3 regions of the Blautia sp. OM06-15AC genome follow, and region 2 is predicted to be linked to each of the others. Evidence: predicted binding sites of a transcription regulator. Region 2 holds the regulator's gene; each other region holds the start of a gene.
The links. Region 2 encodes HrcA, which represses chaperone genes, less so after heat shock. Its sites were predicted from a motif close to TGTTAGCACTCNNNNNNNNNGAGTGCTAACA; they were not measured.

Region 1: the regulator HrcA is predicted to act here: its motif matches at 1,133-1,163, upstream of DXB83_RS04115 (Hsp20/alpha crystallin family protein).
Region 3: the regulator HrcA is predicted to act here: its motif matches at 4,370-4,400, upstream of groES (co-chaperone GroES).

What each region holds. Positions count from the first base shown of each region.
Region 1 covers NZ_QULD01000002.1:97,636-103,316, reverse strand. Annotated here, with positions in the region: gene DXB83_RS04120 (ABC transporter substrate-binding protein) at 1-239, opposite strand, end outside; gene DXB83_RS04115 (Hsp20/alpha crystallin family protein) at 478-945, opposite strand; gene DXB83_RS04110 (hypothetical protein) at 1,452-2,042, opposite strand; partial or broken gene DXB83_RS04105 (beta-glucosidase) at 2,039-4,123, opposite strand; gene DXB83_RS04100 (hypothetical protein) at 4,150-4,410, opposite strand; gene DXB83_RS16825 (glycoside hydrolase family 3 N-terminal domain-containing protein) at 4,439-5,377, opposite strand; gene DXB83_RS16820 (fibronectin type III-like domain-contianing protein) at 5,435-5,681, opposite strand, start outside.
Region 2 covers NZ_QULD01000015.1:74,844-80,524, forward strand. Annotated here, with positions in the region: gene dnaJ (molecular chaperone DnaJ) at 1-153, opposite strand, end outside; gene dnaK (molecular chaperone DnaK) at 379-2,256, opposite strand; gene grpE (nucleotide exchange factor GrpE) at 2,323-2,934, opposite strand; gene hrcA (heat-inducible transcriptional repressor HrcA) at 2,984-4,042, opposite strand; gene DXB83_RS15195 (helix-turn-helix domain-containing protein) at 4,327-4,545, shown strand; gene DXB83_RS15200 (hypothetical protein) at 4,623-4,988, opposite strand; gene DXB83_RS15205 (helix-turn-helix domain-containing protein) at 5,161-5,379, shown strand; gene uvrB (excinuclease ABC subunit UvrB) at 5,576-5,681, opposite strand, start outside.
Region 3 covers NZ_QULD01000005.1:60,681-66,361, reverse strand. Annotated here, with positions in the region: gene guaB (IMP dehydrogenase) at 1-874, opposite strand, end outside; gene DXB83_RS08455 (DUF6106 family protein) at 944-1,453, opposite strand; gene DXB83_RS08450 (hypothetical protein) at 1,446-2,117, opposite strand; gene groL (chaperonin GroEL) at 2,386-4,011, opposite strand; gene groES (co-chaperone GroES) at 4,048-4,332, opposite strand; gene codY (GTP-sensing pleiotropic transcriptional regulator CodY) at 4,680-5,501, opposite strand.

The DNA of each region.
Region 1 (5,681 bases), on a different contig from region 2:
TTCGTTCCTGCCGCAACAGATTTGTGTGGGTCAAGACTATCCTCAATGTCCTGAGGAATTCCTACCGTGATGGAACCTCCCATAACAGGTTCCCCTGTCGGGGTTGATTCCGTTGATACCTGAGAACTTGTGGTATCGGAAGAATCTGCTTTCCCATCCTTGCCATCCTGGCATCCGCCAAGTACAACAGTAAGAGCTGCAACTAAAAGCAGCGCAAGTACGCTTCTTCTTTTCTTCATGATTTCTCCTTTTGATACGAGTTCTCTCATTTTGTAATTGTCACGCCTATTGTATCGGACCTGTTCCCAAATAGCAAGTACATTATTGTATACAATTTATTTTCCGAATTCGAAAATCACGTATATCCGCCCCGCGTATTCCGGATTCTTTCCCTCGGGATGTACCGGAAAAGATAAAAATTTTGCCGCCCGGGAATTTTAACATTCCCGGGCGGCAAACGCTTTTGCTTTTTTTCTTTTATCCTTCAATGGAGATTGTCTTTTTCTGCTCCACAGCCGGTTTTGCTTCCTTCTTCGGTACGAAGAGTTTCAGCAGACCGTGTTTAAATTCAGCCTTGATATCCTCTTCGGTAATATCTTCACCTACATAGAAGCTTCTGCTGCATGCACCTGCGTAACGCTCTTTGCGGATGTAGCGGCCGTTCTCTTTTTCTTTCTCGTCTTTGTCAAGACCTTTCTCTGCACTGATGGTCAGATAACCATTTTCCAGTGTGGCCTGAACTTCATCTTTCGTGAAGCCCGGAAGGTCAACCACTACCTCGTAGCCATTATCCAGCTCGCGAATATCTGTTTTCATCACATGGCTGGCTTTGCGGCCATACAGTTTCTTTTCTGTATTCTTCATCTCTTTGTCATAATCATAGAACGGAAAATCGTTGAAAAAGTCATCAAATAAATTTTCTCCAAAAATACTAGGCATTAACATAAGTCATCGCTCCTTCTTATTCTTCTCATGGAACCTGATCCATGCTTTTTCTCCGGTTTTTCTTTTCACCGGATCTTTTTGTTTACCTGTTTCTTTGGAACGGAAAGGCTTCCGGATACCGGAGGTTTTCTTCTTTTCCTCTCTTTGTATCCCTCTTCCTTTGTTCTAGATGTAATATAACACTTATTATTAGCACTGTCAAGAGGTGAGTGCTAATTATTTTGTGAAGAATTTGTGAACGCTACAAACCATGCAAAATGTTGAAAAAAGACGCCCTGCTAGTTTACTTGCAAAGGCGTCTTTTTTTGCTATTTTATAGGGCGACAGCCCTACAGCGAGGGAATTCTTTCCCGAGCTGTGCATGGCGTAACATTCTCTTTCGCACTCGATTTTCTTGGTTTGACCACATTTTTACGACAAATTCTTGGAAAAATATATTTGTCTGATTTTCTTACTACTCCTCATCTCTTTTATTATTAGATTTCAGGCATACTTGCTAATTTCTTCTATTCAGTCTTCCCCTCTGGGAAAATAATTTTAAACACAAAGAAAAAAATCACCATGGAAACTCCACCTGTAATAATTGTCACAAGCATGTTATAGACTGCCGGGGCCACATATGCAGATGCAACTGGCATCCACAGATTATTAAATCCATTACAAATCAGTGAAATTACCACCCATGCAACAAAATACCAAATTGCCTGATATACAGGATTTCCATGGCTTTTAAAAGTAATATTTCTCTGACGTGGAAAATTGATACACTGTGCAAGAAATGACCCCAATTCATAACTGATAAAATAGCCAAGTCCACCACCGATCAGTATATTTCCCGTTGCATCACGCAATACATTATACCCCAGCAAACTCCATGTAAATTTTACTACAAACAGATTCATGGAAACCTTTGGCCACATAAACTCTGTACCAGCCAGTCCAATTCCCAAAATCCCTGGTAAAAATGTAAATACAAGATACTGGAATACTGTCACGCCCATACTGAATATAACAAAATAGAATATCTGATAAAGCCATTTTGCAATAGCAGAATGTTTCTCTTCAAAACATTTCCATATATTTTTTATATGATTCATCTGCACTTCCCTTCGGCTCCTTTTAATAATTTTTCATATTTCTTATTATTTCTTCTGTTTCTGAAATATCCGCCAACTACTTTTTTTACTCCACGCATAAAGTGTCCATTCACAGCATCGACAATTCCATATACCATTTCCATACTGACTGCCCCGCCGGTCATTTTGGCAATACCTCTAAATGGCATGTTGTAAATAAAAAGAATATTCAGATCCGGCTTTCCCTGTGCCTCACTCTTCTTTTTCATTTTTGTGAGACATCTATATATCAGTCTTGCAAGTCTGCTTTTTGCATAATACATCTGACAGATTGCATCATTGATTTCCAGATTTCCACTCCATCTTCCATTCGGTATCTCATGACCAAGAAGTTCACGAAATTCCTCATCTGATATTTTCTGCACGATTCCTGTATAATAGTAAGGCATTTTGCCGGATTATAAGGATATCCTTTACTGTTTCCTGTTCTCTCGGTCATACCTGTTAAACGAATATCTGCAACACTGGCACCTACCATAATCTGATAAGTTCCTGTTTCTGTTTCCCACTGTCCTGTTTTTATATTCCAATAACGGAATGTCTTATCATCAAAGGGAATTCTGATCTGTCTGCTTTCTCCTGCCTTTAAATAAACTTTTGCAAAACCTTTCAGTTCTTTTTCCGGTCAGAATATCCAATGTTGCAGAAGCGCCTGCCTGTCCATTCAGATAGCCATGCAAAATCGCTTTGCAGCAGGTGTGCCATGGCATTTCTATCGCAGATCCTGCACTCAATATTCCAATAATATTTTCATTCACTTTGCTGATATCCTGCAAAAGATCTATCTGATCCTGCGGAATACGCATATGGGTTCTGTCCAGTCCTTCTGATTCACTGATCTCATCAAGACCAAAGCAGAAAATCACAATATCCGCGTTCATAGATAAATTTAATGCAAACTTTCTATCATTCTCATCTACATCTCCATTTCTCTGATAGCCTCTTGTCATTCCCAGAATATTCAGATCATATTGTTGCAAAATTGATGACATATCTTCTACTTTTGTTGGATTGACCATAGAAGATCCTGCCCCCTGATATCTGGGTGAAAAAGCAAAATCTCCAATAACAGCGATGGATTTTTTTGTATCCAGCGGAAGAATCTGTTTTTCATTTTTCAGAAGAATCATGCTTTCTGCTGCTGCTTTCTTTGCCAGTTGATGATGTGCGTTTCTGTCAAAGTTTTTATTTGAAAGCTTCTTCCCTGATGTCAGCTCCATCACTGCATCCACCAATTCTCCAACTCTTTCATCCAAATCCGCTTCCTTCAGCTTTCCACTTTGGACAGCAGCAATCACTTCTCTTGCAGAATCGTACCCACAGGACGGCATCTCCAGATTTGAGCCGGCAGCAACACCTTTCACATGGTCATTGCTTCCGCCCCAGTCTTTGCGCAGGATGTCTGTCAAAAGATGTTTGTCCTCATTAGCATAAATCCCATTAATCTGGTTGTAACTGCTCATGATTGCTTTTGCGTGTCCTTCTTTAACAGCTATCTCAAAACCGGTCAGATATATTTCTCTTAATGTCCGTTCGTCAACAACTGCGTCCATTGCCATTCTCCGAAGTTCCTGACTATTAACCGCCAGATGCTTCGGGCAGGCATATACGCCTTTACTCTGTATTCCACGAATATATGACGCTGCCATCTTCCCGGAAAGATATGGATTTTCTGAAAAATATTCAAAATTTCTTCCACATAATGGGCTTCTTTTAATATTTAATCCCAGACCAAGCAGGATATTTACATCCATACTTGCTGCTTCCTCTCCAAGAGCCTGTCCGATTTCTTCCCCCAGGTCCTGATTCCAGCTGTTAGCTATTGTCGCTGCTGTGGGAAAACAAGTTGCATTCAAGGATGCATTCAGTCCCAGATGGTCTCCTGCTCCTGCCTGTTTTCTGATTCCATGCGGTTCATCTGAAAGAAAGATGGACGGAATGGAAAGCCGGTCAATTTCTCTGGTCTGCCAGACAGTTTTTCCACTGAGGAACGCTGCCTTTTCTTCTATTGTCATCTTTTCAACCAATTTTTGCTGTTTCATAACTGTTTTCCATCCCACTTTCATCTTTATTCAGCATTCTTTCTTTTCTTATATTCTCTGATTACCAGTACTTCCATTCCTGTCATGAAAAGTGCTATTACAATATCGATACCAATTCCTGCTTTCTTCCAGTTTTCCATACCTGTTTCTTCGTGTTCTCCATCATAAGCCCAGCTGCTTACAACTGTATACATGACATTTTTGCAGGCATTTCTCATCTGAAGTACAGATGTTGGATGCTCCGGATTGGCTACATTGTTCTCTTCTCCGTTGAATGTAGACAGCATTGCATCTTCATGAATTCATCACTATCTATTACTCAACAACAATTAACACACTTTTTCTCTTCTTATATTTCTTCACCAGAACTACTTCCAGAAGAATCAGGATAACAGCTACTGCCACGTCCACACCAACCATGATTTTCATCCACAATGCCAGTGTTAAAGATGTTTCACCAGCATATGCATTACTGTTCACAACAGTATACATAATGTTCTTGCAGGCAGTTCTCATATACTGAACTGTGGATGGGTCAGATGTATCTGTAACAAAGTTTGTTCCTACATCAAATGTAGACAAACAGCAGGAACCGCCAGTTGCGATTACCTGATCTGCATTCATGTTAAATGCACCAGCAAAATAGTCGGTTTCTACAAAGCCTTTGAATCCCCATTCATCACGGAGAAGCGTTGTCTGCAGTTCGTAATTTCCGCCAGCCCACACATTTCCAATGTAGTTAAAGGAAGACATTGTAGCTGTAATATTGCTGTTTTTTACACAGATTTCGAATGGTTTCAAATACAGTTCACGCATTGCCTGTTCATTTGACCAAGTGCAGATCATAATCCAACGGTTTGTCTCCTGCTCGTTCATTGCAAAATGTTTCATATATGCATAAACACCATTCTCAGCAGCACCATTTACAACCTGTGCAGACATAGTTCCTGCAATGATTGGGTCCTCTGACGGGTACTCATATGTACGCCCACCAAATGCACTTCTATGAAGGTTCATAGATGGTGCATACCATCCAGAGCAACCAAGTTCTGTAGCCATTTTTCCCATATCATATCCGTATGTATGAGCTAAATCCTTATTCCATGTGCAGGCGATCATAACATTTGACGGGAATCCTACAGAACCTGCACCTGTAAAGTTATTGCTCACAGCGGATGGTCCATCGCAGTCAACAGTAGCAACTTTTTCAACGCTTTTTGCTTCTGCAGTCTGGAATCCGGCATGGGCGATCATATTCTGCATCTCATCAATTATAAGCTGATCCAGAAGTGTTTCCCAACGCTCATCATCTTAATCTGCACCGCGAAGCTCCGTCAGTTTCATTCCATTATCCGCACCAGTCACAGGCATTTCGGCATCTGGAATTTCCGGCATTTCATAGTTGGAAGTTACAATAAATCCCTCTTTTAAATCCTCCGGCATAGACGTGCTCGCAGGTGCAGCTGTTGTTTCATCATAACTCTTGAAGCCATCTTTACGTGATAAATAGGTAAGATGTCCGTCTGCATAACCGAATTGATTTACAGCAGCAGTCAAG
Region 2 (5,681 bases):
CGCCTCTTTAAATTTTGCCTCGGCCTCTTTGTCGCCCGGGTTCATATCCGGATGGTATTTCTTGGCCAGTTTACGGTATGCTTTTTTTAATGTTGCATCGTCCGCTCCGCGGTCTACGCCGAGGACCTCGTAATAATCTCTTTTTTCTGCCATTTATGTTCACCTTTTCATTTCTGTTCCACAAATTTCATCTTTGCAGAAATGTTTTTCCGCACGCTCCAGTATAGCACTTTTCCGAAAGCAATACCAGCATAAATACAGGGGGCGGAATGTATTTTCCGTCCCCTGCAAACATTCGCCTCACAGGGCTTTTTGCGTTTATTTACTTATTGTTTCAACTCACAGTCGGTATTTTCACGGAGTGTGACATGCCGAAAATTAAACCTCTTTGTAGTCAGCGTCTACGACATCGTCGTCATGGCCGCCTGCTGCTCCTGCATTTCCCATATCCGGGCCTGCACCTGCTGTTCCGGCACCAGCGCCTGCTGCTCCGCCCTGCTGCTCATACAGTTTTGCAAACAGTTTCTGAGCGCTTGTCATCAGTTTTTCCTGAGCTGCTTTCAGATCAGCTACCTGTGCATCGGTCATTTCTTCCGGATTGCATTTTGCAATGAGATCTTTCAGTGCGTTCAGGTCAGCTTCTACTGCTGTTTTGTCGTTTGCATCAAGCTTGTCGCCGACTTCCTCGATTGCTTTCTCGGTCTGGAATACCATGGAGTCTGCATCGTTTCTTGCGTCGATTGCTTCTTTTCGTTTCTTATCCTGAGCCTCGAACTCAGCAGCTTCTTTGACTGCTTTGTCGATCTCGCTGTCGGACATGTTAGAGCCTGCGGTGATGGTGATGTGCTGCTCTTTTCCTGTTCCCAGGTCTTTTGCAGATACATTTACGATACCGTTGGCATCGATATCAAAGGTAACCTCGATCTGCGGAACGCCTCTTCTTGCTGGCGGAATTCCATCCAGACGGAACTGGCCGAGGGATTTGTTGTCTTTCGCGAACTGACGCTCACCCTGTACTACGTTGATATCTACTGCTGTCTGGTTATCAGCTGCGGTGGAGAAGATCTGGCTTTTCTTGGTCGGGATTGTGGTGTTACGCTCGATCAGACGAGTTGCAATACCTCCCATCGTCTCGATGGACAGAGACAGCGGAGTTACATCCAGAAGAAGGATGTCGCCTGCGCCGGCATCTCCTGCAAGTTTACCGCCCTGTACGGAAGCACCAAGTGCTACGCACTCATCCGGGTTCAGGCTCTTGCTCGGCTCGTGTCCGGTCAGCTGTCTTACTTTATCCTGTACAGCCGGGATACGGGTAGATCCGCCTACCAGAAGGACTTTGGAAAGCTCGGATGCCTGAAGGCCTGCATCAGAAAGTGCTCTCTGTACCGGCTCTGCAGTTTTCTCTACCAGGTCGTGGGTCAGCTCATCGAATTTAGCCTTTGTCAGGTTCATATCGAGATGTTTCGGGCCATCTGCGGTTGCAGTGATGAACGGCAGGTTGATGTTGGTTGTAGTTGCGCTGGAAAGCTCTTTCTTTGCTTTCTCTGCTGCTTCTCTGATTCTCTGCAGAGCCATTTTATCATTGGAAAGATCTACGCCTTCCTGTTTCTTGAACTCAGCAAGGATATAATCTGTTACTTTCTGGTCGAAGTCATCGCCGCCCAGACGGTTGTTTCCTGCTGTGGAAAGAACTTCGATAACGCCGTCACCGATCTCGATGATGGAAACATCGAAAGTACCGCCGCCAAGGTCGTATACCATGATCTTCTGCTCATTTTCGTTGTCCAGTCCGTATGCCAGAGCTGCTGCGGTAGGCTCGTTGATGATACGTTTTACATCAAGACCTGCGATTTTACCGGCATCTTTGGTTGCCTGACGCTGTGCGTCATTGAAGTAAGCCGGAACTGTGATAACTGCTTCTGTTACTTTCTCACCAAGGTAGTTCTCTGCATCACCTTTCAGTTTCTGAAGAATCATAGCGGAGATCTCCTGCGGAGAGTATTTCTTTCCTTCGATGTCTACTTTATAGTCAGTACCCATCTCACGTTTGATAGAACGGATGGTTCTGTCTGCGTTTGTTACAGCCTGACGTTTTGCCGGCTCGCCGACCAGACGGTCACCTGTTTTTGTGAATGCTACGATAGATGGAGTTGTTCTTTCACCCTCTGCGTTTGCGATAACGGTTGGTTTTCCACCTTCCATAACGGCTACACAGCTGTTTGTTGTTCCTAAGTCAATACCAATAATTTTGCCCATTGTTGTTTCCTCCTCAATGAATTATGCTAAAAAATGGTTTAATTTCTATTTATTTATCTTCAAGGCTTAGTTAGCCACCTTGACCATACTGTGACGGACTACGGAACCTTTGTACATGTAGCCCTTCAGGAACTCTTCTACGACGATGTTCTCGCCGGCTTCCTCATCCTCCACATGCATCACTGCGTTGTGCAGGTTCGGATCGAATTCCTTTCCAACGGCCTCGATCACGGTTACACCGAGTTCATCGAGTGCTGTGGTAAACTGTTTGTATACTTTATTCATGCCGTCTGCGAACGGATCTTCCTCCGGGTTTTCCACCGTTGCAAGTCCGCGCTCGAAGCTGTCAACAACCGGAAGAATCTTCTCGATGATGTCTTTTGCTCCAATGGCATACATATTTGCTTTTTCTTTTTCGGTGCGTTTGCGGAAGTTATCGAACTCTGCCATCTGACGGGTCAGGCGGTCAGTCAGCTCTTCGATTTTCTCATCTTTTTTATCTTTTTTCTTTTTGAAGAACTTTCGTTCTTTGCCATCCTCAGCAGTTTCTTCTGCAGCTTCCGCTTCTTTTGCCTCTGCTGCTTTCTTTGCTTCTTCCTGCTCCGCAGCCGGTTCGGTTTCCGGCAGATCGGTCTCTGCTCCGGTTTCTTTTTCCATCTCGCGTGTAGGTTCTTCCATGGTTTCCTCTTTCTTTCTATTTTCTTCGCTCACTGATCATTCCACCTTTCTACTCACCTGTGTCCGGCTTTTTGAAGACGGCGTCCAGTTGAACTTTTAATGTTTTCAGGTTATCTACCACATTTTCGTAATCCATCCGCTTTGGTCCCACGATACCGATTGTTCCGCGCATACCGTTTCCCATATCGTATGTGGTGGTGACCACGCTGCAGTCCCGTAAGGGTTCCATCGAAGATTCATTTCCGATGTATACCTGAATACCGGTATTTTCCTCTCCGTCCTGCTCCTCGGCAGCTCCTTTGATCATATCGACCAGTTTCTGCCGTTCCTCGAATGTGGAAATCAGCTGGCTGGCTTTGCTGCTGTCGGAAAGCTCAGGGTACTTGAAAATGTTGGTTGCGCCGCTGGTGTACACCGGCACATCTTCTTCGCTGACTGCGATGGCTTCCGCTACGGTATCGACCACTTTGCTGATGATGCCGGAGTGGATGCCTGCCTGCTCTTTCATCTTCTTGATCATGCCAAGATTGATTTCTTCAATGGTCAGGCCATTGAGCTGTGTGTTCAGAAGCAGGTTCAGCTTTAATATCTGTTCATCGTTGATGGTCTCGTCGAGGTCGATCATCTGGTTTTTCACCAGGTTGCCTTCTACGACGATGACGGCCAGGAGCTGCTCTTCATTGACTTTTGAGAGCTGGATGAATTTCACTTTATTTCTGTGATATTCCGGTCCTGTAATCAACGTTGCATAGTTGGTAGATGAAGCGAGGACTTTGACAACCTGCTGCAGAACTTTTTCCATTCGGTCTGTTTTTTCAATGACCATGTTTTTGATGTCTGCAACTTCCTGTTCTTTTTCCCGCATCAGCTCATCTACATAGAGGCGGTAGCCTTTATCGGAAGGAATGCGTCCTGCGGAAGTGTGGGGCTGTAAGATGTAACCCATCTCTTCCAGATCGGACATTTCATTCCGGATTGTGGCGGAGCTTAAATTCAAATCCGTGTATTTGGAAATCGTTCTTGAGCCGACCGGCTCGCCCGTTTCCAGATACGTCTGGATGATCGCTTTTAATATTTTTCTTTTTCTTTCATCCAATTCTGTATCCACTAAGATAAGCTCCTTCCTGTTGTATAGTCCTGTTAGCACTCGTTTCAGTGGAGTGCTAACATCTATGCTCTTAAGATAGCACTCTGCCTTTTGTTTGTCAACACCTTTTCCCGGTTTTTCTATGAAGAAATTGTGAAAAAAGTATAAACCGTTTTCTTTCTGAAAAGGAATCTGACTTTTCTTTTTTATTGCATTCTACTGTTTCAAAGGCGCTATAGCCGTATGGTAGGATTCTGCCATTTCGATACGACCATTTAGTAGCATTTTCTCAGAGGTGATGAATCATGAAATATCAGAGACTGGAGGATCTGCGCACGGACCACGATCTGACGATCCGCCAGGTTGCCGACTATCTCGGCTGCAACCGCGATGTGTATACCCGATATGAAAAAGGCGTCCGGCAGCTGCCGATCTCCATTGCCATCCGTCTGGCGGAGCTGTATCAGGTCAGTCTGGATTATCTGGTCGGCATCAGCGATGAGAAGCGGCCGTATGGATCCTGACTTTCCGGTGTCTCCGCCGCAGCAAAAGCAGGAGGACAGTTTTTCTTTTCCCTGTCCTCCCTGTTTTGCTTTTTCGTTTACAGATTCTGCAGATATTCCATCATCCGCGTTTCGCTGAGTTTCCATCCGTCCGGCTCCCCGCAGAGATACAGCGTAAAATGCCCGCACGGGACTCCGTTTTCCAGGTGGATGCCGGTATACAGTTCTACAATGAGGAGTTCTTCTGCTTTTTCTTCATATATATTAGTGATCTGATAGATGCGCTCTCCCTTTTCGTCCACCGGCCATTCTTTCTTCAGCACATCCCTCAGACGGCTCTCCTGCCCCTGCGCTTCGCATTCTTCCTCCCGGCTGATCATTTTTTCAAACGCTTCCGGCGTCTCCATCCGTTCCACTATATTCTGGACAAAATCTTCTATTTCTATTCTTTCTGCTTTTCCCATTCGTTCCCCCATTTCTGCCGTACATATTTTTCTGTTTTCTGCACAGGCTGTCTTCACCCGCCGTTTCTCTCTCCCGCCCTATTCTCCAATTTGCGACCATATGATCTGATTTAACTTTGTCCATCCAACCGTTTGGTAGTATGGGTTTGAATCTGAAAGGATGGTACAACGTATGAAATACCAGAGAATTGAAGATATGCGGATTGATCAGGATCTCACCATCAAAGAGATTTCTGCCCTGCTCGAATGCAACCGCGACGTCTATTCCCGCTACGAAAAAGGAATCCGCGACATCCCGATCGACTATGTGATCCGACTTGCACGGTTCTATGACTGCTCGGTCGACTATCTGCTGAGTGTCTCCAGTAAAAAGAGAAAATTCGGCGATTAATTTTTTTATTGTTGTCTTTTTATTTTTGTGTTTTTCGTTTTGATGCGACCGTTTGGTCGTATTTTATATTATAATGGTATTCTTATTTTGCGTCAATTCTGAACAAGAAGGAATCAAAATCGGACGCAAAAAAGCGTGCCGGAAAGTTTTCTGTCGCTTTTCCGGCACGCTTTTTTTCATGCTCTTTTCTTCTTTTTTATTCTTCCATGTCATCCAGGCTCTTCTTCAGTGTGATCATTTTGTCACGCAGCTCGGCGGCCATTTCGAAGTTGAGTTCGGCGGCAGCGGCTTTCATCTGTTTC
Region 3 (5,681 bases), on a different contig from region 2:
CGTCTGCTCCGGCTGCGATCAGGTCTCTTGTTGCCTCTGCGGTTGCCACGTTTCCGGCGATTACCTGCAGATCCGGATAATGCTCTTTGATGAGACGAAGTGTTTTGAAGATATTTGCGGAATGTCCGTGAGCGGAGTCGATGACGATCACGTCTACGTGTGCTTTTACCAGCGCATCGACACGATCGAGCACGTTTGCCGTGATGCCGACTGCGGCACCGCAGAGCAGACGTCCCTGCTCATCCTTGGCGGACAATGGGTACTTGATGGTTTTCTCGATATCTTTGATGGTGATCAGACCTTTGAGGTTGAAATCGTCATCGACAATCGGAAGTTTTTCTTTTCTGGATTTTGCAAGGATTGCTTTTGCCTCGTCCAGCGTAACGCCTACTTTTGCAGTGATCAGGTTTTCGCTGGTCATGGACTCTTTGATTTTCTTGGTGAAATCAGTTTCAAACTTCAGATCACGGTTTGTAATAATACCAACCAGTTTTCCGTTCTCGGTAATCGGGACACCGGAAATACGGAATTTTGCCATCAGATTATTGGCATCTTCCAGGGTGTGCTCCGGAGACAGATAGAACGGATCGGTGATAACACCGTTCTCAGAACGTTTTACTTTGTCTACTTCTTCTGCCTGCTGCTCAATCGACATATTCTTGTGAATAATACCGATTCCTCCCTGACGTGCCATGGCAATTGCCATACGGTGTTCTGTAACCGTATCCATGCCGGCGCTCATCATCGGGATGTTCAGCTTGATCTTCTTGGTCAGATGCGTAGTCAGATCTACCATGTTTGGGGTTACTTCAGAATACTGCGGAACCAGAAGCACATCATCGAAGGTAATACCATCACCAATAATTGTACCCATTTTCATTTCTTCCTTTCTTCTTAAGTCTTTTTGATTTATCACCTAATTTAACATAAAACAAAAAAGCTGTCAATCCATAAATACTTTTCTTGGTGCACGGTTGCGGATATCTTTTAACATCACTTCGTCCGGCTCGAAGATCACCATCTGCATGGCATTGTCCTTGGAGATGACGAATGCGTACGGTTTGTGGCCCTGTCCTTCGATGCCGGAGGAATAGTTGTAACGTTTGATACTCTGGTTGTTTTTGTAGGAATCAAGCTGATGGGACTGGTACGGAGCCAGGATTTCCATGTTGGAAAGCTCATAGCTTGCGGCTCTTTTTCTTCTTGACTGCGAATAGATACGGTCGATATCGAGCTCGCCGTTGACGTACAGATACTCAAACTCTACCGAAAGCTTCGGGATAAAAATATAGTCTACGATTCCAAGTACCAGCGCAAGAAGCAGAATCAGCGGATTCATCATAATTCCTGCGGCTGCAAAAAGAACGGTAAAGAAGATCAGAACTCCTTTGATCGCCTTGTCTTTTCCTGTCTGCTGTTTTTTCACCAGCACTTCTGTGTACAGATCACTCATTTACTCCATCCTCCTCAAGATATTCGATCAGTTTTGCTACATTGTCCGCGTTCTTTGTATTGACCAACACGGTCAGATAACACGGCTCATAGTACGTAAGGCCCATATCCTGGTACTTTTTCAATTTGGAAATGTCGAGGCAGGTATCTCCCGCCTTTATCCCGTACTTCTCACACGTCGCTTCGTCAAACAGTGTGGACAGATCCAGAAAATAATCGTCTTTGCTGTAGTTGTCGTACACGGCCTGTGAACAGATCAGAACATCCATGCTCTGTGCGGCAATCACGGCTGTGAATTTCATCAGCGTGTTGTAATCCGCGTTTTCCAGGTTTTCACCGAAGCTGTAGCTTGTATCGATGCTTACCTTTTCGTACTTATCTCCGGTTCCGAGCGCTTCTTTTAGGTCCTCCTCGATCGGACTTACATCCTGCAGTCCTGCGTAATCCACTACGGCAATGCTCACGAGGTCATAATACTTCGCATTTTCATGGATATTCACAATCGTGCCGATGATGAAGATAACAGCGATGATGCCGAAAATGACAGCCTTGTAGTATTCCCAGATATAGGCCAGTTTCTCTTTAAAATTCATTTTCGACAGCTTCTCTTTTTCGAGCTGCATCTTCTCCTTCCTTGTCATGTCGGATTCATAACGACTTGCCATGTGTGTTTCTTCTCCTTTGTTGTATTTCCCCCAACATCCTACAAATCAGTATAGCATAAAACGCCGGAAGCGTCCATATACGCCGCCCGGCGAAAGCATGAAAACTTTCTGAAATTTTTTGTAACGATTCAGAGCCATGCGAAATGGAAGAAAAACTTTCCACTAAAAAACCGGCCGGCAAAGACAGGACTTCGGAACCCATGTTCCGCTACGGTCTTTGCCAGCCGGTTTTCTTATTTTGTTTTACCAGACATTTTTATCCCGGAAATTACATCATTCCCATTCCACCGTCTGCGCCTGCCGGCATAGCCGGAGCCGGCTCTTTGATGGTTGAAACAACGGATTCTGTGGTCAGCAGGGTTGCGGAAACGCTGGTAGCGTTCTGCAGTGCGCTTCTGGTAACCTTAACCGGATCAAGGATACCAGCCTGGATCATGTCTACATACTCTTCGTTGTATGCATCAAATCCAACACCTACTTTGGACTCTTTTACTTTGTTGATCACAACAGCGCCTTCCAGACCTGCGTTTGTTACGATGTGGAACAGAGGAGCCTCGAGTGCTTTCTGTACGATTCTTGCACCGATCTTCTCGTCGCCGTCCAGGCTGTCAATCAGCTCTGCAAGCTGTGTTGTTACATGGATGTATGCAGAACCGCCGCCTGCGATGATACCCTCTTCTACGGCTGCTCTCGTTGCATTTAAAGCATCCTCCATACGGAGTTTTTCTTCTTTCATCTCGGTCTCGGTTGCTGCACCTACACGGATCACAGCTACGCCGCCTGCCATTTTTGCCAGTCTCTCCTGCAGTTTCTCTTTATCGAACTCAGAAGTGGTCTCCTCGATCTGGGATCTGATCTGGCCGATTCTTGCTGCGATGGCATCTTTTGCGCCGGCACCGTCAACGATAACGGTGTTCTCTTTCTGAACTTTAACAGATTTTGCACGTCCGAGCATTTCCAGAGTAGCGTCTTTTAATTCCAGACCAACTTCCTCGGAGATCACCTGGCCGCCGGTCAGGATTGCGATATCCTCGAGCATTGCTTTTCTTCTGTCGCCGTATCCCGGTGCTTTGACAGCTACTACGTTGAAGGTTCCGCGCAGTTTGTTGATCACGAGTGTCTGGAGAGCCTCGCCCTCTACGTCCTCAGCGATGATCAGCAGTCTTGCTCCGTTCTGTACGATCTGCTCCAGCAGCGGAAGAACTTCCTGAATGTTGGACAGTTTCTTATCGGTAATCAGGATATATGGATTGTCGAGAACGGCTTCCATTTTCTCCATATCGGTACACATGTAAGCGGAGATATATCCACGGTCGAACTGCATACCTTCTACCAGCTCCAGCTCGTTCTGCATGGTCTTGGACTCCTCGATGGTGATAACGCCGTCTTTGGAAACTTTTTCCATAGCGTCAGCTACCATCTGGCCTACTTCTTCGCTTCCGGAAGAAACAGCTGCAACTTTTGCAATCTGCTCTTTGCCTGCTACCGGCTGGCTCATCTCTGCAAGGATCTGAACAGCTTTATCGGTTGCTTTCTTCATTCCCTTACGAAGAACGATCGGGTTCGCACCTGCTGCCAGGTTTTTCATTCCTTCGTTTACCATAGCCTGTGCCAGAACGGTTGCGGTTGTGGTACCATCACCTGCTACGTCGTTGGTCTTTGCAGCAACTTCTTTGATGAGCTGTGCGCCCATGTTTTCAAAGCCGTCTGCCAGCTCGATCTCTTTTGCAATCGTAACACCATCGTTTGTGATGAGCGGAGCGCCGTACTGTTTGTCCAGAACAACGTTTCTTCCTTTCGGTCCAAGGGTTACACGTACGGTATCTGCAAGCTGGTTTACACCATTCTGAAGAGCGTTTCTTGCCTCTGCTCCATATTTAATCTCTTTTGCCATGATTGTCATGCCTCCTGATTTTTACTTGATTATTCTTTATTTTACAACTGCCAGAATGTCATCCTGTTTTACGATGATGTACTCTTCGTCTTCCAGTTTGACGTTGGTTCCTGCATATTTGGAATAGATTACCTGATCTCCGACTGCAACTTCCATTTTTACTTCTTTGCCGTCTTCTACTTTTCCAGGTCCTACTGCGATAACCTCAGCCTGCTGCGGTTTCTCCTGTGCCTGTCCCGGAAGTACGATACCGGATTTTGTGGTTTCCTCTGCTTTTAACTCTTTTAATACAACTCTGTCACCTAAAGGTACTAACTTCATTTATGTTTCCTCCTTCAAGATTTCATTCAGTTTTATTTATTAGCACTCAGTTCATTCGAGTGCTACTTGATGGTTCTTACTATAGTGTTTTCCACCTCATTTCGCAAATGTATGAATTTTGTAATTCTCTTTTTTTTTCTCGTGATAGCTCTTAATTTCTCTTATTTTCTCGTTTTTTCTTATTTTGGCAACTTTTTCATATTTTATACTCTCTTTAGAATCTAATTATAGTTTATTCCTAAAAACGGGAATGATACCATTTTTTTCCGCTCCCCGAATGCTTTTTTGCACAAAAAGAAACGGCGCCATTCTTAAACGGCTCCGATTCTTTTCTACATTCCACTTTTTTATTTTTTCGCCTCGTCCGGATGGGCATCGCCCTTTCCTTTCAGGTTCTTTCTTGCTTTGATCTCGTCGAGTTCATCAAAGATATAATCATTTAATACCTTGATATACGTTCCCTTCATACCGCTGGAACGGGACTCGATGACGCCTGCGCTCTCGAATTTGCGGAGGGCATTTACGATGACGGATCTTGTGATGCCGACGCGGTCTGCAATTTTGCTTGCAACCAGAATGCCCTCATCCCCGTTCAGTTCATCAAAGATATGGATGATGGCTTCCAGTTCGGAGAAGGACAACGTGTTGAATGCGGATTTAACCACCTGAACCTTGCGGTTTTCCTCCACATTTTCCTCGTTGACGGAACGCATCATTTCCAGTCCGACAACGGTTGTGCCGTACTCACTGACGATGATATCGTCGATATCGTACTGCGGGGTGCAGCGGTACATAAATACGGTACCAAGGCGTTCTCCGGCGATCTCGATCGGGCAGATAATTGCGGTGTAGCGCTCTACACCAGGCCGCTCAAAGCCGAGGGTCTGTAAATTGACGTTCTCTTTTGTGGAGAGTACGCCGAGGAGACGCTCGTTTAATGCGGCATCGACATAACCGCCCACCTTATCCTCGATCAGCTCCGTAATTTCTTCCACGCCCGGGCAAAGGCTGATGCCCAGCACTTTTCCTTTTTTACTGATCACCAGGATATTGGAACTTAACGTTTCCATCAGGACTTCACAGATATCGTTGAACACGACCTTCGTGGAGTGATTGTTATGAAGCAGTTTGTTGATTTTTCTGGTTTTATCCAGCAGTTGTACGCTCATGTTCTTCTCCTTTCTTTATTTTCTGCATTTTTTTGGCGTATCCGCCGAAAAAAATGCACACTGATGCCTTTTTCAGACAACCCTTAAAACTAAGCTCATTCTATCATGTAGTTTTCCGGAAATCAATATATTTTTCAGAAAACTATAAATTTTATAAAAATTCATGCTAAATTTTTTCAG